DNA from 3 places in the Streptomyces sp. NPDC059874 genome. Region 3 is predicted to be linked to each of the others. Evidence: riboswitches for the same ligand, from Rfam matches in the RefSeq annotation. Region 3 holds a riboswitch; each other region holds the start of a gene.
What was found. Region 3 has a riboswitch for thiamine pyrophosphate ahead of ACFV9H_RS17390 (thiamine ABC transporter substrate binding subunit). Riboswitches for the same ligand answer to the same signal wherever they lie in the genome.
Positions count from the first base shown of each region.

Region 1 (7,397 bases), on a different contig from region 3:
GGAAGAGGGCCTCCGCAAGGAACCGGGAAATGCCCGCTACGCGTTTTACCTCGCCCAGAGCTGGCGCGACGCGGGAGAACCGGAGAAGTCCCTCGCCGCCTACGACCTCCGGTCGGGCATGGGCGGATTCGCCGAGGAGGCCTTCTGCTCCCAGCTCTACGCGGCCCGGCTCGCGGCGAGCCTGGACAGGTCGCCGGCCGAGGTGACGGACCGTTTCCTCCGTGCACACGAGAGCCGCCCGTCGCGCGCCGAGGCGCTCGGCAGTCTCGCCCGCATCTGCCGCCAGCAGAGCCGCTTCCCGCTGGCGCACATGTTCGCCCGGCAGGCAGCGGCGATCCCCCGCCCGGACGACATCCTGTTCGTCGAGTTCGACTGGTACGAATGGCGCGCGCTCGACGAACTCGCGGTGGCCGCCTACTGGGTCGGCGAGTACCGGGAGTCGGCCGATTGCTGCGAACGCCTCCTGCAGTCGGGCAAGCTCCCCGCCGACCAGCTCGACCGGGTCTCCGCCAACCTCGACTTCGCCCGGCGCAAGCTGGACCCGCAGTATCAGGTGGTCGCCTGACCTCCGCTCCCCGCACGCGACAGAGGGCGCCGCCCCGGCCGACAGGCCGAGGAGCGGCGCCCTCCGATCGTTACGCCGGGCCGTCGCATCGGCCGGGCGGACCCGGGCGGCTACCCGAGCCCGGATACGCCTGCCGGAACGGGAACGGGCTTCCCTAGAGGAGGCGGTTCCGGGACGCTCCGCGCATCGGGTCTCCCTTGAACTGCTTGCCCCGGAGGGCTGGGGGAGTCGGGGCGGGGGTCAGTTCGGTCCACCTCTCGTTCCAGGTGAAGTCGTTGCCGTTGGTGTCACCGTGTGTCTGGTAGACCTTGCCGTCCGTCGTCACGACCTGGATGTAGGAGTCGCCACCCTGCCCGAGGAACGTGATGCCGCATGCCTTGCCGAACGGGAATCCCGGGTTGTCTGCGTTCGTGATGTCCTGCCAGACGGGCACACCTCCGGTCGTGGTCGCACGGCCGGCGTAGGCGATGCCGTTCGTGAGAGCGGCACTGTGCGACACGTTGTTCGAAGGCGCGTAGCTGTCGATGTCGTCACAGGGCCCGGTACCCGTAGTACCGGTGGCGCCCGTAGCGCCCGTGGCCCCGGTCGCACCCGTGGCACCCGTGGCGCCAGTAGCACCGGTGGCACCCGTCGCGCCAGTAGCACCGGTGGCACCCGTCGCGCCTGTGACACCAGTCGCACCCGTCGCACCGGTAGCGCCCGTCGCACCGGTCGCGCCTGTCGCACCGGTCGTGCCTGTGACACCCGTCGCACCGGTACTGCCCGTCGCACCGGTCGCGCCTGTGACACCCGTGGCGCCGGTGGCACCCGTGGCGCCGGTCGCACCCGTGGCGCCGGTCGCACCGGTCGCGCCCCTCGCACCGGTCGTGCCTGTGACACCCGTGGCGCCGGTGGCACCCGTGGCGCCGGTCGCACCAGTAGTGCCCGTATCGCCCGTCACACCGGTGGCACCGGTCGCACCAGTTACACCCGTGGCACCCGTCGAACCCGTCGCACCCGTCGCACCCGTGATGCCGGTGGCACCTGTCGCGCCGCTCGCACCCGTGGCACCAGTCGCGCCAGTCGCCCCATCGGTGCCGTCAGCGCCCGTCGCGCCCGTCGCGCCCGTCGCGCCATCCGTACCCGGAACACCCGTGGCACCCGTCGCGCCCGTTGTACCCGTCGCGCCCGTCGCGCCCGTCGGCCCCGGCCTGCCCTGCTCGCACTTGTCGTCGCCGTCGGGCCCGGCCTCGAGGCCAGCTGTCTTCGGCTCGTCGTCAGGATCGTGGTCCGGGTGGTGGTCCGGGTGGTGGTGATGCCCGTTCGGCTCGCAGGAGTCCCCACCCGTGGGGCTCGCCGCGTTCACTCGCTCGGCCGCCCGAATGCTCTGCACAACGGCGAAGGCAGGACTGGCGACTCCCATCATGACCAGGGCAAGCGACGCCAGGGTGCCCCCCGTCAGCCATCTGCTCCTTCTCGGCAGCGGTCCAAGCGTCGTTGACCTGGTCCTGTGCTCGGGGCTCATAGCACTCCTACTCGACACCGATCGAACGATGTGTGGTGGGCCTCTCTGGCCACATCGGTCAGCGTGGGAAGCGCTGACGCGGGTGGCGGGACACCTCGCAGACAAGTCCTCTTATCGGACTAGCGATGCGACACCAACAGCTGCTTTGACGGACGAGTGGGAGCGGAGCCTGCTGCGGAAAAGGCACAGCGTTCCTGAACGCAGACGACCGGCGACTCCCCCCAAGGTGTCGCCGGTCGTCTCGCTGATGCAGGTCAGTCGGCCAGCGGCAGATAGACCCGGTTGCCCGAGGCCGCGAACTCGGCGGACTTCTCCGCCATGCCCGCCTGGATCTCCTCGGCCTTCAGGTCACCGCCGTGCTCACGGCGGATGTCCTGCGAGATCTTCATCGAGCAGAACTTCGGACCGCACATGGAGCAGAAGTGCGCGGTCTTGGCCGGCTCCGCGGGAAGGGTCTCGTCGTGGAACTCGCGGGCCGTGTCCGGGTCGAGGGCCAGGTTGAACTGGTCCTCCCAGCGGAACTCGAACCGCGCGTCCGACAGGGCGTCGTCCCACTCCTGGGCGCCCGGGTGCCCCTTGGCCAGGTCCGCGGCGTGCGCCGCGATCTTGTACGTGATGACGCCGGTCTTCACGTCGTCCCGGTTGGGCAGGCCCAGGTGCTCCTTGGGCGTCACGTAGCAGAGCATCGCGGTGCCCCACCAGGCGATCATCGCGGCGCCGATGCCCGAGGTGATGTGGTCGTACGCGGGCGCGACGTCCGTGGTCAGCGGGCCGAGCGTGTAGAACGGCGCCTCCTCGCAGATCTCCTGCTGGAGGTCGATGTTCTCCTTGATCTTGTGCATCGGGACGTGGCCCGGGCCCTCGATCATGGTCTGGACGTTGTGCCGCTTGGCGATCGTGTTCAGTTCGCCGAGCGTCTTCAGCTCCGCGAACTGCGCCGCGTCGTTGGCGTCCGCGATCGAACCGGGGCGCAGGCCGTCACCGAGCGAGTACGTGACGTCGTACGTCGCGAGGATCTCGCAGAGCTCCTCGAAGTTCGTGTAGAGGAAGTTCTCCTTGTGGTGCGCCAGGCACCACGCGGCCATGATCGAGCCACCGCGCGAGACGATGCCGGTCTTGCGGCGGGCGGTCAGCGGCACGTACGGGAGCAGCACGCCGGCGTGGACCGTCATGTAGTCGACGCCCTGCTCGGCCTGCTCGATGACCGTGTCCTTGTAGATCTCCCAGGTCAGGTCCTCGGCGCGGCCGTCGACCTTCTCCAGCGCCTGGTACAGCGGCACGGTGCCGATCGGCACGGGGGAGTTGCGCAGGACCCACTCACGAGTGGTGTGGATGTTGCGGCCCGTGGACAGGTCCATGACCGTGTCGGCGCCCCACTTGGTCGCCCAGGTCATCTTGTCGACCTCCTCCTCGATGGAGGAGGTGACCGCGGAGTTGCCGATGTTGGCGTTGACCTTCACCAGGAACCGCTTACCGATGATCATCGGCTCGATCTCGGGGTGGTTCACGTTGGCCGGAAGCACCGCCCGACCTGCGGCGATCTCCTCGCGAACCACCTCGGGGGAGACGTTCTCGCGGATCGCGACGTACTCCATCTCCGGGGTGATCTCGCCGCGACGGGCGTACGCGAGCTGCGTGACCGCCGCGCCGCCGCGGCCCCGGCGGGGCTGGCGGGGACGGCCCGGGAAGACCGCGTCGAGGTTCTTGAGGCCACCGCGCGGCGAGGTGTGCTTGATGCCGTCGTCCTCGGGGCGCACGGGGCGGCCCGCGTACTCCTCGGTGTCGCCGCGGCCGATGATCCAGTTCTCGCGCAGCGGGGGCAGGCCCCGCCGCACGTCGGTCTCGATCTGCGGGTCGGTGTACGGACCGGACGTGTCGTAGAGCGTCACGTCCTTGCCGTTGGTGAGGTGGACCTGCCGGACCGGCACCCGGATGTCGGGGCGGGAGCCCGCCAGGTATCCCTTGTGCCAGCCGGGCTGGCGCTCGGTCTGGCCGTCGGTGTCCTGGCTGACGGCAGGCGTGCGTGCGTCGTCCTGAATGGTCATGAGACCTGATCTCCCTACGCCGGCATTACCCGGTAACAGGTTCGGCGGTCGACGCAGCCTCTTCCCGTACGCATTTGTGATGCGCGTACGGTGATCAGCGCCCTCTCAGCCCGGTGCTCCGAGCTCCCGCGTTGTGCAAAGTAGCCCCCACGCTAGCGTCATCCATGGCGTGCTGAACAGTGGGCCCCCCTCATCTCTTGCGATGATCTGCCGGTGACGTCCTCGCCGCAGCCCCCCAACGAGCCCACAGAGCCCCATGGCCACACCGGCCACGAGCACTCAGGTGCCGGCCAAGCCTCCGGCCATTCGCACGGGAACAGCCACGGCCACGGCCACGGCGGGCACAGCCACGGCCACGGTCCGGCCGCTCCCGTCTCGAAGCACCTGCGCAAGGTCATCGCGGCCGTACTGATCCCCTTCGCCGCCGCCGTCTTCGTCGGCATGGCGGTGCTCTGGCCGGGCGGCGCCCCCGCCCACGAGCGCACGGGGGTCGGTTTCGACCGGCAGACCCAGCAGGGCACGGTCGTCTCCCTGGAACGTGTCGACTGCAAATCCGTGAACGCCTCACAGGTGCCGCCGACCGGCGATGCGTCCACCCCCGAGGGGCGCGAGGCGCAGGCCGCGCAGACCGGGGAGTGCAAGAAGGCGACCGTGGAGGTCGGCACCGGCTCGGACAAGGGGCGGACCTTCGTGGAGGTCGTCCAGCCGGGTGCGCCACGGCAGTTGGAGAAGGGCCAGGAGGTGGTCGTGGCCTACGCTCCGGACGCCCCGCGCGACCTCCAGTACTCGGTGATCGACGTGAACCGGAAGTTCCCGATGGCCCTGCTGGCCGGCATCTTCGCCGTCGCGGTCGTGGTCGTCGGGCGGATGCGCGGGCTGTTCGCGCTGATCGCGCTGGTCGTCAGCTTCGGCGTGCTGACCCTCTTCATCCTCCCGGCCATCCTGCAGGGTTCGAATCCGCTGCTCGTCGCGATCATCGGCGCGAGCGCCATCATGCTGATCGCCCTGTACATGTGCCACGGCCTGACGGCCCGGACCTCGGTCGCCGTCCTCGGCACGCTCGTCTCGCTGCTGCTGATCGGGCTCCTGGGCTCGCTGTTCATCGACTGGGCGTTCCTCAGCGGCAACACCGACGACAACACCGGCCTGATCCACGGCCTCTATCCGGACATCGACATGAGCGGTTTGCTGCTCGCGGGCGTGATCATCGGATCCCTGGGTGTACTCGACGACGTGACGGTCACCCAGACCTCGGCGGTCTGGGAACTCCACCAGGCCGACCCGACGATGGGTCCGCGTGGCCTCTACCGGGCGGCCATCCGGATCGGCCGCGACCACATCGCGTCGGTGGTCAACACGCTCGTACTGGCCTACGCGGGCGCCGCGCTGCCACTGCTTCTGCTGTTCTCGATCGCGAACAGCAGCATGGGATCCGTGGCCAATAGCGAGCTGGTCGCGGAGGAGATCGTGCGGACCCTCGTGGGCTCGATCGGGCTCGTGGCCTCGGTCCCGGTGACCACGGCGCTGGCCGCGCTGGTCGTTTCGGCCGACCGACCGGAATCCCCGGTCGCCTCGCCGGCCTCGGGGCCGGTCCGCGGCGGCCGGGGCCGGCGGCGCAAGCGCTGAATGGTGGTTCCCGGACAACGGGAACGAAGGGCCGGCGGACGCGGCTGGTCAGGTCGCGTGCGGTGCCGGCCGGTGAAAGTCGGCGGGACGTGGCGCTCAGCGCGTCGGCACGCTGAGCCGGTCCTCATGGTGGTCGTCGTCCGTTGGTCAGCGGACACCGGTGTTGCCTGTACTGCCGGTGTTACCTGGTGCCGGCGTCAGCCCGCGTTCTGCTCGTTCTGCCTCGACTCGGCGAGGATCTTGCCGAGCGCCTCGTCGAGGTTCTCCTCGAAATCACCCAGGTTCCGCTCCTGGCCGAGCGGAACGATCCGATCGGTCCGGTCGAGGAACGCGACGAGTGGCGCCGCGCCGGCGCGGAACAGGGCTCGGTCGGCACCGACCTGGAGCCGAATGTGGACATCGGACAGTTCCTCGGGATCGGTGGGGGCGATGTGCACATCGCCGTCACCGCACGGCTTGTTGATGCCGTCGAGGAGAAGCTCCCGGCCGAACGCCCAGGTCACGGGCGCGTCTCCGGGAAGGTGGAAGGTCAGGCGGACTGCGTAGGGGTCACGAGCGTCGTACCGGAGTTCCACCGGAATCCGGAACGAGAGCTCCTCGGAAACGAGGAAGCTCATCATGACCTCTGCCTGTACCGACTCGCGCATTGCCTACCCCGCTGTAGTGGAAGTGGCCAGGAATGATCCCCCAAGGCCCTCTTGACAAGAGTGGTGGAAGCGCTAGCAGATCACAAGGAGTGAGTTTTCAGATACTGATAGAGAACGAGAGGGTGCTCAACAGCGCGCCTACTTCACTCCGTAGCCGATCGACCGCATACAGCAATCGGTCTTCCTGGTGCAGAGGAAGAGAAATCGCCATGGTTGCCGCGGTATCGCCCGCCGTGATGGGGATGGCGGCGCAGACCGTGCCCAGGGCATATTCCTGGCGTTCGGTTACTGGCTGCATTCGCCCGAGGGCCCCGATGCGGTTTTCCAGGGAGCGCAGATCCCGCACGGTATAAGGGGTGATGGCCTCGACCGGGTGGCGGTCGTAGTACTCCTGGCGGGTCTTCTCGTCGAGCTGTCCGAGCAGGCACTGCCCGATCGCGTGCGCGTGCCCGGTCTCCCGGAAGTCGGCCCACTCCTCGCAGGCCGGGTTGGCCGGGGTGCCCGAGACGCCCACGACCTCGATCTCACCCTCTCGGTAGACCGCGAAGTAGACGGGGGCCCCGACCGTGTCGCGGAAGTGCGCGAGGGAGTCGAGGATCATGCCGCGACGTTTCTGCTGAAGTCCGCCGCCGGCGAGCCGCCCGGCGGCGTCGCCCAGAACGAACACTCCGCTCTCTCTGCGCAGGTATCCCTCGTGCGTGAGGGTGCGCAGTAGGTGGTACGCGGTGGGAAGCGGGAGCCCGGCTTCGCGCGCCAGCTGTTTCGCCGGGGCTCCCTCACTATGGGACCCCACTGCTTCGAGCAGCCTCAGCGCCCTCTGCACCGAACCGATCAGAGTCGGCACACCGGCATTGTGAACCGAAGACAAAGCTCACCCCCAGGCGTGGCAGCGGGCCTTCGGGGAGGCCCGCCCTGCGGGGGCCGCCCCCGCACATGCCATAGATCCTGGGGGTCGTACTCGGCGGCTACTTGGCATAACCGCAGGTCAGGGCGGCAGAACCGGCTTTCGG
Region 1 is NZ_JBHWJY010000007.1:146,298-153,694, forward strand. It holds gene ACFV9H_RS06785 (glycosyltransferase) at 1-565, shown strand, start outside; gene ACFV9H_RS06790 (hypothetical protein) at 720-1,064, opposite strand; gene thiC (phosphomethylpyrimidine synthase ThiC) at 2,324-4,114, opposite strand; TPP riboswitch at 4,109-4,254, opposite strand; gene ACFV9H_RS06800 (YibE/F family protein) at 4,328-5,740, shown strand; gene ACFV9H_RS06805 (SsgA family sporulation/cell division regulator) at 5,938-6,387, opposite strand; gene ACFV9H_RS06810 (IclR family transcriptional regulator) at 6,485-7,231, opposite strand.
Region 1: linked by a shared signal. The riboswitch ahead of thiC (phosphomethylpyrimidine synthase ThiC) and the one ahead of ACFV9H_RS17390 (thiamine ABC transporter substrate binding subunit) in region 3 are both predicted to bind thiamine pyrophosphate.

Region 2 (7,397 bases), on a different contig from region 3:
GTCGGACGCCAAGCAATGAGGAGCGCGTAGCGATTTGACGCGCCCACCCTCCCCCGAGGGGCTTGTGGTCGGGGTTTGGGGGAGGTTGGCCGCCTGCCCGGTCCCGGGAGTGGGGTGGGAGGGCCCGGGCTCGGGGCTGCCCCCTGCCGCAGCGGGGCCGGACATCCCTGATGCACCCGTCCTTGAAATCTAGGACCGGCCCGTTCTTTTGGGGGTTTCCTGGCAGTCTCTTGTCTTTCCGTGGCGGGACGGTCTGTCAAGGGTGGAGCGCAGCGACATCGCGAAGCGACGCGACGAAGGAGCGCCCTTGACAGGCCGGCCCGACACGGAAGGACTATGGGACTGACGGGAAACCCCCAAGGCTTCTCTGATTCCGCCCGGCTCGGACCCCGCCACCCGAAGCCCCCGCCGCACAGGACTGTCCGGGCCCGCCCCACCCCCGCCCCACCCCCGCCCAGGGGTGTGCCCCGAGGGGGTAAAAGTCCCGCACGCGCGTGGACCCGTACCGCCCCCCGCCCCCCGCCCCCGCCCCCCTCAGAACGCCGGGCGTTCCGGGTCCAGTTCCGCGCGGCCTTCCGTGGGGGACGACGCTTCCGCGAAGCGCCGTTGGGGGATGCGGCCCGCGCGGTGGGCGAGGCGGCCCGCCGAGACGGCGTCGCGCATGGCCGCGGCCATCAGGGCCGGGGAGTGGGCGCGGGTCACCGCGGAGGCGAGCATCACGGCCGCGCAGCCGAGTTCCATCGCGAGGGCCGCGTCCGAGGCCGTGCCCGCCCCCGCGTCGAGGATGACCGGGACGCCCGCCCGTTCCGTGATCAGCTCGAAGTTGTGCGGGTTGCGGATGCCCATGCCCGACCCGATCGGGGACCCGAGCGGCATGATCGCCGCGCAGCCCACGTCCTCCAGCTTGCGGGCCAGCACCGGGTCGTCGTTCGTGTAGGGGAGGACGGTGAAGCCCTCGTCGACCAGGGTCTCGGCTGCGTCGAGGAGTTCGACGCCGTCGGGCAGGAGCGTGCGCTCGTCCGCGACGACCTCCAACTTGATCCAGTCCGTGCCCAGGGCCTCCCGTGCGAGGCGTGCCGTCAGGACGGCCTCGCCCGCGGTGAAGCAGCCCGCCGTGTTGGGGAGGACCGCGATGCCGAGCTTGGACAGGACCGAGAGGACGGAGCCCTGGACCGTCGGGTCCAGGCGCCGCATCGCGACCGTCGTGAGTTCGGTGCCTGACGCGATCAGTGCGCGCTCCAGCACGTCGAGGCTCGGGGCGCCGCCCGTGCCCATGATCAGGCGGGAGGAGAAGGTGCGGCCGCCGAGGGTGAAGAGGTCGTCTGCCATGTCGTTCAGCCCCCCTGCACCGCGGTGAGGATCTCGACCCGGTCGCCGTCGCCCAGCGCCGTGGCCGGCCACTGCCCGCGCGGGACCACGGTCTCGTTGAGGGCGGCGGCGACGCCGGAGGGGGCGGTGGTGAGGGTGGCGACCACCGTGTCGAGGGTGGTGCCGGCCGCGAGCTCGCGCGGCTCGCCGTTGACGGAGATGGTCATGCGTACGACTCCTGACGTGCGGCGGAGAACCGGCGGGGGGTGAAGGGGCGGGCGATCGGCGGTAGTTCGCCGGTGGTCAGCAGATCCGCCAGTACGTCGCCGGTGAGGGGGGTGAGGAGGACCCCGTTGCGGTAGTGGCCGGTGGCCAGGTGGAGGCCCGGCAGCTCGGTCGGGCCGAGCAGCGGGGCGTTGTCCGGGGAGCCGGGGCGCAGGCCCGCCCGGGTTTCGACCAGGGGGAGTTCGGTGATGCCGGGCACCAGCTCGTGGGCGTCGCGGAGGAGTTCGTAGACCCCGCCGGCGGTGACGGTGGTGTCCCAGCCGAGTTCCTCGCTGGTCGCGCCGAGGACGAGTTCGCCGTTCTCGCGAGGCACCAGGTAGACGTGGCTGCCGCGCACGACCGCCCGTACGGTCCGCGACAGGAACGGCCCGTACGCCGCGGGTACCGACAGCCGCAGGACCTGGCCCTTCACGGGGCGGACCGGCACGGCCGCCTCGGGCGGTACGCCCGGCAGCTTGCAGCTCAGCGAGCCGGCGGCCAGGACCACCTGGTGCGCGCGCAGCTCCGTACCGTCGTCGAGTACGGCGCCCGCCGCGCGGTCGGCGGTGACCAGCAGCCGTTCCGCGTTCGCCCGGTGGATGATCACCCCGGCCCGCTCGCAGGCGGCCAGCAGGGCGGCCGCGAGTCGGCGCGGGTCGACCTGGTGGTCGCCGTCGACGCGCAGGCCGCCGCGTACGCCCGGGGCCAGCATGGGCTCCAGGCGGCGGCACTCGCGGCCGGTCAGCCACTCGGACTCCAGGCCGCAGCGGCGCTGCAGGGCGTGCAGCTCGCGCAGGTGGAGCCGGTCGTCGGAGTCGAGGGCGACGGCGAGGGTGCCACAGGCGCGGTAGCCGATGTCCATGCCGCCGCTGGCTTCGGCGAGCTCGGCGGCGAACTCCGGATAGCGCTCCGCGGAGGCGAGGCCGAGGCCCAGCAGGGCCTCCTCGCCGTAGTGCAGCTCGGTGACGGGGGCGAGCATGCCGGCCGCGACCTGGGCGGCGCCGCCGCCGGGGGCCGGGTCGGCGAGCATGGTGCGCAGGCCGCGTGCGGCGGCCCGCCAGGCGGTGACCAGGCCGATGATGCCGCCGCCGATGACGAGGACGTCGGATCCCTGGGATCCCTGGGATCGCTTGGACCCCGTAGGCTCCGTGGATCCCATGGATCCCATGGATCCCGTGGATCCGCTGGGGGATCCGGTTTCGGGTCCCGTTCGAGATGAGTGCATGGGCGTCCAGCCCCTCCCTTCGCCGGCATGACCCGGATCAGGTTCGTACGGTCGGAGGCCGTCCAGCCTCCCTCTCAGCCCGGTGCGCCGGACTCCCGCGATAGGTACGGTGGCCAGACTAACCCGGCCGTCGACGGCGGGTAAGGCGGCACCTATTCCTGACGGACCGTCAGATGATTAGGGTGGCCGGGTGAGCGAGCAGACGGAGAAGAATCAGAGCGGCGTCGTGATCGTCGGCGCCGGAATGGCCGGTGTGCAGACCGCGGTCGCCCTGCGGGAGCAGGGCTTCACCGGCCCCGTGACCCTGCTGGGCGCCGAACCGCACCAGCCCTACGACCGGCCCCCGCTGTCCAAGGCGGTCCTGCTCGGCAAGGCCGAGGACTCGGCCTTCGACGTGGACTTCGAGGGGCTCGACATCGAGCTCAGGCTCGGCACCGAGGTCACCGGGCTGCGGGCCGCCGAGCGCGAGCTGGACACCGAGGCGGGCCCGGTGCCGTACGAGGTCCTCGTGCTGGCCACCGGAGCCGAACCGCTGACCCTGCCGGGTACCGAGGGCGTCCCGGGCGTGCACCTGCTGCGCACCCTCGACGACGCGGCCCGGCTGCGCCCGGTCCTGGCGGAGGCGCCCTCGGTCGTGGTCGTCGGGGCGGGCTGGATCGGCGCGGAGTTCGCCACCGCGGCCCGGGAGGCGGGCTGCGCCGTGACCGTGGTCGAAGCCGCGGACCGGGTGCTGGCGGGGGCGCTGCCGGAGGAGGTCGCCGCGCCGATGGGGCGCTGGTACGCGGAGGCCGGGGCCGAGCTGATCACCAGCGCGAAGGTCGCGGGGGTCGAGGCGGGCCGGGTGCTGCTGGCGGACGGCCGGGTGCTGTCGGCGGGCGCGGTGGTGGTGGGCATCGGGGCCCGCCCCGCCACCGGGTGGCTGGCCGGGGCCGGAGTCGAGCTCGGGCCGGACGGGTCGGTCACCGCCGACGCGTACCTGCGTACGTCCGTGCCGGACGTGTACGCGGTCGGCGACTGCGCGTCCTTCCCTTCGGGGCGGTACGGGACGCGGCTGCTGGTGCACCACTGGGACAACGCGCTGCAGGGGCCGAGGGCGGTCGCGGCGAACATCCTGGCGGGGGAGCCCGCGCAGGTCTACGACCCGGTCCCGTACTTCTGGTCGGAGCAGTTCGGGCGATTCGTCCAGTACGCCGGGCATCACGGCGGGGCGGATTCGCTGCTCTGGCGGGGGGAGCCGGGTGGGGAGACGTGGTCGGTGTGCTGGTTGCGGGGCGGGGCGCTGGTCGCGGTGCTGGCCGTGGGGCGGCCGCGGGACCTGGCGCAGGGGCGGCGGCTGATCGAGACGGGGGTGCCGGTTGACCCCGCCAAGGTCTGCGACCCCGGGACCCCGCTGAAGTCCGCCACTGCGTAGCGGCGCCGGAGTGTGCGGCGGGGGCGGGGTGCCGCTGCGCGGAGCTGCTCCCCGCCCCGCCCTTCCTCCGTTCCCCGGGCTCCGCCCGGACCCGGTCCTCAAGCGCCGGACGGGCTGAAAGATCGGGGCGCTGCCCCGGCAGTGGCCAGACCCGGACGGGTCGTCCGGTTACCGGCGGCGGAGCCGAGATGGCAGGCTTGGGGCTGTGACCGAGATTGACGCAAAGATCGATGCCCTTGTCCCCTCGTGGCTGTACCTTCCCGACATCGCGGAGGTGCTCGACATCGAGGTGACCCGGGTCCGCCAGATGGTCAAGGAAGGTCAGCTGCTCGCCGTGCGCCGTGGCGAGAACCGCTCCCTCCAGGTGCCCGCGCCCTTCATCGACGGCGACAAGGTCGTCAAGGGCCTGGTCGGTCTGCTGACCGTGCTCCGCGACGACGGCTTCTCCGACGAGGAGATCCTGGAGTGGATGTTCACCCCGGATCCGACCCTGCCCGGCACCCCCGCGCAGGCGCTGAGCGAGAATCGCGGCACGGAGGTGAAGCGCCGCGCTCAGGCGCTCGCCCTCTGACCTGATCGACTGATCGACTGATCGACCCGATCCGACCTGATCCGCATTCGCTCCACCGCGGTGTACGGGCCGCGTGTGCCCGTACACCGCCTCCACCACGGGGGGTACACCCATGCAGCAGCTGTCCGACGCCCGGCTCTACCTGTGCACGGACGCCCGCAAGAAGCAGGGTGACCTCCCCGAGTTCCTGGACGCCGTACTCGCCGGCGGCGTGGACATAGTCCAGCTCCGGGACAAGGGCATGGAGGCCGGGGAGGAGCTCGAGCACCTCCAGGTGTTCGCCGAGGCCGCGCGCCGGCACGGCAAGCTGCTCGCCGTGAACGACCGCGCCGACGTCGCCCACGCCATCGGCTCCGACGTCCTGCACCTCGGCCAGGGCGACATTCCGGTGCCGGCCGCCCGCGCCATCCTGGGTGAGCAGGTGCTGATCGGCCGTTCCTGCCACGCGGAGGCCGAGGTCGACGCGGCCGTCGCCGAGCCCGGCGTGGACTACTTCTGCACCGGCCCCTGCTGGCCGACCCCCACCAAGCCCGGCCGCTACGCCCCCGGCCTCGGGCTCGTCCGGTACGCGGCCTCGCTGGAACAGGACCGGCCCTGGTTCGCCATCGGCGGCATCGACGCCACCAACCTGGACGAGGTGCTGGACGCCGGAGCCACCCGCGTGGTGGTCGTCCGCGCTCTGACCGAGGCCGCCGACCCGGGCGCGGCCGCCGCCGATCTGGCCAAGCGCGTTCGGGCCCGTCTGGGCTAGGAGCGCCCGGGTGTCCAAAAACGTGTCCAAAAGACGGACACCACTTCGGGCTGCGCCACGCCCCGTCTAACCTGCCGGTATGGCCTTTGGTACCGCTTCCACCTGGTCGGACCGTGCACACACGGTCCGCGAACTCCTCGCGTCCGGGAGCTCCTACTCCTTCGAGTTCTGGGCCCCGAAGACCGAGAAGGGCGAACGCAACCTCTGGAACGCGCTGCGCCGGGTGGAGGCGGTGGCGCCCAGCTTCGTCTCCGTGACCTACGGAGCCGGCGGCTCCACCCGCGGCGGCACCGTCAAGGCCACCGAGCAGATCGCCTCGGACACCACCCTGACCCCCGTCGCGCACCTCACCGCCGTGGACCACTCGGTCGCCGAGCTGCGCAACGTCATCGGCCAGTTCGCCGACGCCGGGATCCGGAACATGCTCGTCGTGCGCGGAGACCCGCCGGGCGACCCCATGGGCGAGTGGGTGGCGCACCCCGAGGGCGTCCACTACGCCGCCGATCTGGTCCGCCTGGTCAAGGAGTCGGGCGATTTCTGCGTCGGCGTCGCGGCCTTCCCCGAGATGCACCCGCGTTCGACGGATTGGGACACGGACATCCGGCACTTCGTGGACAAGTGCCGCGCCGGTGCCGACTACGCCATCACCCAGATGTTCTTCGATCCGGAGAATTATCTGCGGCTGCGCGACAGTGTCGCGAAGGCGGGCTGCGAGACCCCGATCATCCCCGAGGTCATGCCTGTTGTGGCCATCAAGCAGCTCGACCGGCTGCCCCAACTCAGTAACGCGGTCTTCCCCGCGGACGTGAAAGAGCGCATGCTCGCGGTCAAGGACGACCCGGCCGCTGTACGCTCCATTGGCATCGAGTTCGCCACGGAGTTCTGCGCGCGGCTGCTGTCCGAGGGTGTACCGGGGCTGCACTTCATCACGCTGAACAATTCCACGGCGACTCTCGAAATCTACGAGAACCTGGGCCTGCACCAGCGGGCCTGACCGGCCGTACGCCATGGGCGGCCGTACCGAGAGGGGCCACGCATGGGAATGACGGTCCTCTACATCGCGTTCGGGATCGTCGCGCTGTGGTTGCTCGCCGAGGTCCTGATGCAGTACAAGGCCCGGCTCCGCTGGCGCCTGCTCGCCTTCGCGGGCTTCCTCGGCGTGGTCGCCGGGGTGATGCTGCCGTCGGTGCCGGTCATCGGCGCCGGCGCGGCCATGTTCGCCCTGGGCCAGACGCTCGTGACGCTCTCGTTCCGCAAGGGCTTCGTGGCCGGCTGGGCGCTGCGCCGCGGCGGGGAACCCGTACGGCAGTCCAGGCGGCGCCGGTCCGGCGGCCCGGTGCACCAGGACCCGTCCCTCCAGGTCACCGACCTGGAGTACGAGGGCCAGAGCCGCGGCCAGGACGCGGACCCGGAGGTCTACAGCCCGGAGCCGGTGCCCGAGGACACCGGCTCCTACGGGATCCAGAGCTTCGTGCCCGCGCAGCCCGGCCCCGACCCCACGCAGACGGCGGCCTTCGCCTCGCCGTTCACCACGGCCGAGCAGGACGCCCACCAGTACGCCGCGTACTACGACCCCTCGCAGTCCCAGGGCGGCCAGGGCGGCTACGACTACTCCGGCGGCTACCCGACGGGTGAGCAGCAGCAGGTCTACGCCGCCTACTCGGACCCGTACATCGGCACCGGCGGCGGGGTCGTGCCGCCGAGCGCCGACCCGTACGCCGGCTACGCCCCGTACGGGGACTACGGGCAGCAGCAGTACTCCATGGACACCCCGCCCGGCGGGGTGTGGGTCCCCCAGCAGCGGACCACCGACGAGTACGGGCAGCCGTATCCGGCGGAGGACCAGCAGCAGGGCTACCCGTACCCC
Region 2 is NZ_JBHWJY010000019.1:86,163-93,559, reverse strand. It holds gene ACFV9H_RS14010 (thiazole synthase) at 535-1,329, opposite strand; gene thiS (sulfur carrier protein ThiS) at 1,335-1,535, opposite strand; gene thiO (glycine oxidase ThiO) at 1,532-2,731, opposite strand; TPP riboswitch at 2,795-2,906, opposite strand; gene ACFV9H_RS13995 (NAD(P)/FAD-dependent oxidoreductase) at 2,988-4,208, shown strand; gene ACFV9H_RS13990 (Rv2175c family DNA-binding protein) at 4,414-4,779, shown strand; gene thiE (thiamine phosphate synthase) at 4,892-5,530, shown strand; gene metF (methylenetetrahydrofolate reductase [NAD(P)H]) at 5,610-6,524, shown strand; gene ACFV9H_RS13975 (hypothetical protein) at 6,567-7,397, shown strand, end outside.
Region 2: linked by a shared signal. The riboswitch ahead of thiO (glycine oxidase ThiO) and the one ahead of ACFV9H_RS17390 (thiamine ABC transporter substrate binding subunit) in region 3 are both predicted to bind thiamine pyrophosphate.

Region 3 (7,397 bases):
ACGACGGCAGCATCATCCGGGTGACCTTCCCCGAGCTGACGCAGGACCGCCGCAAGGAGTACATCAAGGTCGCGCGCACCAAGGCCGAGGACTCCAAGGTCTCCATCCGCGCCGTCCGCCGCAAGGCCAAGGACGCCCTCGACAAGCTCGTCAAGGACAAGGAAGCCGGCGAGGACGAGGTGCGCCGCGCCGAGAAGGAGCTCGACGACACCACCGCGAAGTACGTCGCGCAGGTGGACGAGCTCCTCAAGCACAAGGAAGCCGAGCTCCTCGAAGTCTGATGAACGACTCTTCCTGGCAGCCGGAGCCGGTTCCGGCGGGTCCCGCATACGATGCGCAGGTGGGCCCGCACACTCGGCCCATGCCCATCGTGCCCGATGCCGCCGGCCGTGACTTCGACGACCGGGAAGCACGCGATCGGGGGGCCGCACCGGACGGCGGCCCCCTCTTCCGCGACGAGACGCCGCCGCAGGAGCCCATGCCCAGCCCCCCGCCTCCGCCCTCGCAGGCACCGCAGGACGCCTCTCCCCCGCCGCCGAAGAAGCGCGCGGGGCGGGACCTGCGTGCCGCCATAGGGGTCGGCGTCGGCCTCGGCGCGGTGATCTTCGCTTCGCTGTTCATCGTCAAGGCGGTCTTCGTCGGCGTCGTGGTCGTCGCTGTCGTCGTGGGCCTGTGGGAGCTCACCTCCCGGCTCCAGGAGAAGAAGGGCATCAAGGCCCCGCTGGTCCCGCTCGCGGTGGGCGGCGCGGCCATGGTCATCGCCGGCTACGTCCGGGGTGCCGAGGGGGCCTGGGTCGCCATGGCCCTGACCGCCCTCGCGGTCCTGGTCTGGCGGATGACCGAACCCCCCGAGGACTACCTCAAGGACGTCACCGCGGGTGTCTTCGCGGCGTTCTACGTGCCCTTCCTGGCCACGTTCGTCACGATGCTGCTGACCGCCGACGACGGTCCGCAGCGCGTGGTGACCTTCCTGGTCCTGACCGTGGTCAGCGACACCGGGGCCTACGCGGTCGGCTGGCGGTTCGGCAAGACGAAGCTCGCCCCCCGCATCAGCCCCGGCAAGACCCGTGAGGGGCTCTTCGGCGCGGTGGCCTTCGCCATGGCGGCGGGCGCCCTGTGCATGGAGTTCCTGATCGACGGCGGTTCCTGGTGGCAGGGCCTGCTGCTGGGCCTCGCGGTCGCGGTCAGCGCCACCCTGGGCGACCTGGGCGAGTCGATGATCAAGCGTGACCTGGGCATCAAGGACATGGGCACCCTGCTCCCGGGTCATGGCGGCATCATGGACCGGCTCGACTCCCTGCTGCCGACCGCTCCGGTCGTCTGGCTGCTGTTGGCGGCCTTCGTGGGTACGGGCTGACCTGCGGAAAGGCGTCACAAGACGCCGGGCGGTTACTCTTGAAAGGCGCGCTGCTTCTGCGGCGCGCCTTTCGTCTTACAAGGAGTACCTGCCATGGCCCGCCCCGTTCCGGGAGAGCTCACCTTCGTCGCACCGCGCGGAGCCAAGAAGCCGCCCCGGCACCTTGCCGACCTCACGCCGGAGGAGCGCCGCGAGGCGGTCGCCGCGATCGGTGAGAAGCCCTTCCGGGCCAAGCAGCTCTCCCAGCACTACTTCGCCCGGTACGCGCACGACCCGGCCGAGTGGACCGACATCCCCGCCGGCTCCCGGGAGAAGCTCCAGCAGGAGCTCCTCCCGGACCTGATGAACGTCGTACGGCACATCTCCTGCGACAACGACACCACCCGCAAGACCCTGTGGAAGCTGCACGACGGCACGCTCGTCGAGTCCGTGCTGATGCGCTACCCCGACCGGGTCACCATGTGCATCTCCTCGCAGGCCGGCTGCGGCATGAACTGCCCGTTCTGCGCCACCGGCCAGGCCGGTCTGGACCGCAACCTCTCCACCGCCGAGATCGTGCACCAGATCGTCGACGGCATGCGCGCCCTGCGCGACGGCGAGGTCCCGGGCGGCCCGGCCCGCCTGTCGAACATCGTCTTCATGGGCATGGGCGAGCCGCTGGCCAACTACAACCGCGTGGTCGGCGCCATCCGCCGGCTCACCGACCCGGAGCCCGACGGCCTGGGCCTGTCGCAGCGCGGCATCACCGTCTCCACCGTCGGCCTGGTCCCGGCGATGCTGCGGTTCGCCGACGAGGGCTTCAAGTGCCGCCTCGCCGTCTCGCTGCACGCGCCCGACGACGAGCTGCGCGACACCCTGGTCCCCGTGAACACCCGCTGGAACGTTCGCGAGGTCCTCGGCGCGGCCTGGGAGTACGCGGAGAAGTCCGGCCGCCGGATCTCGATCGAGTACGCCCTCATCCGCGACATCAACGACCAGGCCTGGCGCGGTGACCTGCTGGGCAAGCTGCTCAAGGGCAAGCGCGTCCACGTCAACCTGATCCCGCTGAACCCGACGCCCGGCTCCAAGTGGACCGCCTCGCGACCCGAGGACGAGCGGGCCTTCGTCGAGGCGATCGCCCGCCACGGCGTGCCCGTGACCGTACGGGACACCCGCGGCCAGGAGATCGACGGCGCGTGCGGCCAGCTCGCCGCGTCGGAGCGCTAGGGTCCGGTTCTGACCGTTCGCATTCGGCCACGGGGTACCCTGTGGCCGAACCAATTTCATATTCCGACAGGGGAGCGCCACAGCGCTGAGAGTGCGGTACCCGTCATCCGCAGACCCTCTGAACCTCGCCCCGGTCATTCGGGGTAGGAAGTTCGGTCATCACTCAAGCTGTTGCGCCCTGCCCGGCGTCCGCTCCCACAGAGCGCCGGGCGGGGCCGCGTCTTCTCCTGGTCATCCCAGGAGGAATCACCAGTGAGCACCACCAAGAAGATCGCGGGCGCCGCGCTCGCGGCCGCGCTGGGCGTCACCACGCTCAGCGCCTGCGGCGGCGACGCCAAGGACAAGGGCGCGGGCGAGACCCCGAAGTCCAAGACCGTCACGCTCGTCTCCCACGACTCCTTCAACGTGACCGACACGGTCCTCAAGGAGTTCGAGCAGCAGAGCGGCTACACGGTCAAGGTGTTGAAGTCCGGGGACGCGGGCGCGGCGCTGAACCAGGAGATCCTCACCAAGGGCTCCCCGCGCGGCGACGTCTTCTTCGGTGTGGACAACACCCTGCTCTCTCGCGCCCTCGACAAGGGCATCTTCACCCCGTACGAGGCCAAGGGCCTGGCCGAGGTGAAGCCGGAATACGTCCTCGACAAGGAGCACCGGGTCACCCCGATCGACTCCGGCGACATCTGCGTCAACTACGACAAGGCCTACTTCGCCGACAAGAAGATCGCCCCGCCGCAGACGCTGGACGACCTGATCAAGCCGGAGTACAAGAACCTGCTGGTCACCGAGAACGCCGCGACCTCCTCGCCCGGCCTCGGCTTCCTGCTCGCCTCCGTCGGCAAGTACGGCGAGGACGGCTGGAAGGACTACTGGACCAAGCTGAAGGCCAACGGCGTCGAGGTCGTCGATGGCTGGGAGCAGGCCTACAACGAGCGCTTCTCCGGCTCCGCGGGCGGCAAGAAGGCCAAGGGCGACCGCCCGCTGGTCGTCTCCTACGCCTCCAGCCCGCCGGTCGAGGTGCTGTACGGCGAGCCGCAGCCGGCCGAGGCCCCGACGGGCGTCGCCACCGGCACCTGCTTCCGTCAGGTCGAGTTCGCGGGTCTGCTGAAGGGCGCGAAGAACGAGGAGGGCGGCAAGGCGCTCGTGGACTTCCTGATCAGCAAGAAGTTCCAGGAGGACATGCCGCTCCAGATGTTCGTGAACCCGGTGACGAAGAACGCTGCCCTGCCGGAGCTGTTCACCAAGCACGGCGTGGTGGTCGAGAAGCCCGAGAACGTGGCTCCGGAGACCATCGCCAAGAACCGTGATCAGTGGGTCTCGGCATGGACCGCGCTCGTCGTGAAGTAGGCGGTACCACCAAGGAAACGGCCGCGGCGTCGGGGGGCGCCGCGCCGGTTCCGGGCTTCGGCGTGAGCACCCGTGAGTCCGGTCGGGCCACGGCGGTGCGGCTCGCGCTGATGGCCGTGCCCCTCGCCTTCTTCGGGCTGTTCTTCGCCTATCCCGTCGCCGCCATCGTCGGCCGCGGGCTCAAGACCGACGCCGGCTGGCAGTTCGGCCGGGTCGGCGAGGTGATCACCCGGCCCGACATCGCCGAGGTGCTGTGGTTCACCACCTGGCAGGCGCTCGCCTCCACCGCGCTCACGCTGCTGATCGCACTCCCCGGCGCGTACGTGTTCGCGCGCTTCGAGTTCCCGGGCAAGCAGCTGCTGCGCGCCATGGTGACCGTTCCCTTCGTGCTGCCGACCGTGGTCGTGGGTACCGCCTTCCTCGCGCTGGTCGGCCGGGGCGGGCTGCTGGACGAACGGGTGGGGGTCCGGCTCGACACCACCGTCTGGGCGATCCTGCTCGCGCACGTCTTCTTCAACTACGCCGTCGTCGTACGCACGGTCGGCGGGCTCTGGGCCCAGCTGGATCCGCGCCAGGAGGAGGCCGCCCGGGTGCTCGGCGCCGGGCGGTTCGCGGCCTGGCGGCGGGTGACGCTGCCCGCGCTGGCCCCGGCGGTGGCCGCCGCCTCGCTGATGGTGTTCCTGTTCACCTTCAGCTCCTTCGGCGTCGTGCTGATCCTCGGCGGGCCCTCGTACTCCACCCTGGAGGTGGAGGTCTACCGGCAGACCGCGCAGCTCCTGGACCTGCCGACGGCCGCCGTGCTGACGATGGTGCAGTTCGCCGCGATCGGTTCGATCCTCGCGGTGCACGCCTGGACCGTGCGCAGGCGCGAGACCGCACTGCGGCTGGTCGATCCGGGCCGGACCACCCACCGGCCGCGCGGCTTGGCGCAGCGCGCTCTGCTGGGCGGGGTGCTGCTGACCGTGGCTCTGCTCATCGTGCTGCCGCTCGGCGTGCTGGTGGAACGCTCCTTCGACGCGCCCGGCGGGTACGGGTTCGGCTTCTACCGGGCGCTCCAGGAGGTGGGCGCGGGCGGCGGAACGTTCCTGGTGCCGCCGCTGGAGGCGATCTGGAACTCCCTCCGGTACGCGCTCGCCGCCACCGCGATCGCCCTGGTCGTCGGCGGGCTCGCGGCCGCGGCACTGACCCGGCGCGGGGGCCGCTTCGTACGCGGCTTCGACGCGCTGCTGATGCTCCCGCTCGGGGTGTCCGCCGTGACGGTCGGCTTCGGCTTCCTCATCACCCTGGACGAGCCGCCGCTGGACCTGCGGACCTCGTGGATCCTGGTGCCGCTCGCGCAGGCCCTCGTGGGCGTGCCGTTCGTCGTACGGACCATGCTGCCCGTGCTGCGCGCGGTGGACGGGAGGCTTCGGGAGGCGGCCGCGGTGCTCGGCGCGTCGCCGCTGCGGGCGTGGCGGGAGGTGGACCTGCCGCTGGTGCGGCGGGCGCTGCTGATCGCGGCCGGGTTCGCCTTCGCGGTCTCGCTGGGGGAGTTCGGCGCGACCGTGTTCATCGCGCGGCCGGACCACCCGACGCTGCCGGTGGCCGTGGCCCGGCTGCTGGGGCGGGCCGGCGAGATGAACTACGGGCAGGCGATGGCCCTGAGCACGATCCTGATGCTGGTGTGCGCGGCGTCCCTGCTGGTGCTGGAGCGACTGCGACCCGACAAGACCTCCGGAGAGTTCTGATGACACTGCTTCAGCTGGAAGGGGTGTCGGTCCGTTTCGGTGAGCGTGCGGTCGTGGACGCCGTGGACCTGAAGGTCGCCGAGCACGAGATCGTGTGCGTGCTGGGACCGAGCGGAAGCGGGAAGTCCACACTGCTGCGGGTCGTCGCCGGACTCCAGCAGGTGTCCGAGGGCCGGGTACTGCTGGGCGGGGCGGACCAGGCCGGGGTGCCCGTGCACCGGCGGGGCGTCGGCCTGATGTTCCAGGACCACCAGCTCTTCCCGCACCGGGACGTCGGCGGGAACGTCGCGTTCGGCCTCCGGATGCGGGGCTCCTCGCGCGGGCGCGGCTCGTACGGGCCCCGGGTCGCGGAGCTGCTGGAGCTGGTCGGGCTCCCCGGAGCCCAGGGCCGGGCGGTGGCCTCCCTGTCGGGCGGCGAACAGCAGCGGGTCGCGCTGGCCCGGGCGCTGGCGCCGTCGCCGCGGCTGCTGATGCTGGACGAACCCCTCGGGCAGCTCGACCGGGGGCTCCGGGAGCGGCTCGTGGTGGAGCTGCGGGGGCTGTTCTCCCGGCTGGGGACGACCGTGCTGGCCGTCACGCACGACCAGGGGGAGGCCTTCGCCCTGGCCGACCGGGTCGTGGTGATGCGGGACGGGCGGATCGCGCAGGCCGGGACTCCGCTGGAGGTGTGGCAGCGGCCCGCGTCGGAGTTCGTGGCGCGGTTCCTCGGCTTCGAGAACGTGGTCCCGGCCGTGGTGTCGGGCGGCGCGGCCGTCACCGCGTGGGGCAAGGTCCCGGTTCCGGCGGGCACCCCGGACGGAGAGCACCGGCTGCTCGTCCGCCCGGCGGGGGTCGTGCTGTGCGCGGCCGGTCTGGCCGGCGAGGTGGTCGCCCGCACCTTCCGCGGTACGCACGTCGCACTGCGGGTGCGCCCGGAGGCGGGGCCGGTACTGGAGGCCGAGTGCGGGCTGGCGGGGGCGCCCGCGGTGGGCGACCGCGTGGCGGTCACCTTCAGCCCGACCGAGGTGGTCGTCCTGCCGGCCACCTCGGTCGGGGGCGGGCCCGCGCAGTAGGGCCTGCCGGGCCGCTACGGAAGCCGGCCGCGCGAGCCCGGGCTTCCTCAGGCCGCCCGGATGCCGTCGCAGCCGATCGGCAGGTGGCGCGGGCCGCGCAGGACCGCGTTCTGGCGGTAGGGCGGCGGGTCCTCCAGCAGCCGGGGGTTCTCCAGTCTGCGGGCCAGCTCGCTCAGCGCCAGCGCCGCCTCCAGCCGGGCCAGCGGCGCCCCGAAGCAGCTGTGGATGCCGCTGCCGAGGCCCAGGTGCTGGACGTCCGGGCGGTCCGGGTCGAAGCGGTCCGGGTCCTCGAACCGGCGGGGGTCGCGGTTGCCAGAGGCCAGGACCAACCAGAGCGGGGCGCCCTTGGGGATGGTCACCCCCTCCATCTCGATGTCGGCCAGCGGCGTGCGCTGCGGCAGCAGCTGCACCGGCGGCTCGTAGCGAAGCAGCTCCTCCACGATCGGGACGGACAGCTTCGGATCGGCGCGCAGCCGGTCCAGGACCTCCGGATGGCGCAGCAGGGTGAGCATGCCGTTCGTGATCAGGTTGACGGTGGTCTCGTGTCCGGCGATCAGCAGCAGCGCCGAGGTGCTGAGCACTTCCATCGTGCTCATGGCGCCGTCAGGCCCCTCCGCGGTCGACAGCTGGGACAGCATGTCGTCACCCGGGTTCTTGTGCCGCTCCTCGATCAGCCCGGCCAGGTACATGCCGAGCTCCATGCGGGCGCCC
Region 3 is NZ_JBHWJY010000026.1:38,597-45,993, reverse strand. It holds gene frr (ribosome recycling factor) at 1-281, shown strand, start outside; gene ACFV9H_RS17400 (phosphatidate cytidylyltransferase) at 281-1,357, shown strand; gene rlmN (23S rRNA (adenine(2503)-C(2))-methyltransferase RlmN) at 1,451-2,563, shown strand; TPP riboswitch at 2,622-2,731, shown strand; gene ACFV9H_RS17390 (thiamine ABC transporter substrate binding subunit) at 2,816-3,907, shown strand; gene ACFV9H_RS17385 (ABC transporter permease) at 4,018-5,634, shown strand; gene ACFV9H_RS17380 (ABC transporter ATP-binding protein) at 5,634-6,686, shown strand; gene ACFV9H_RS17375 (cytochrome P450) at 6,734-7,397, opposite strand, start outside.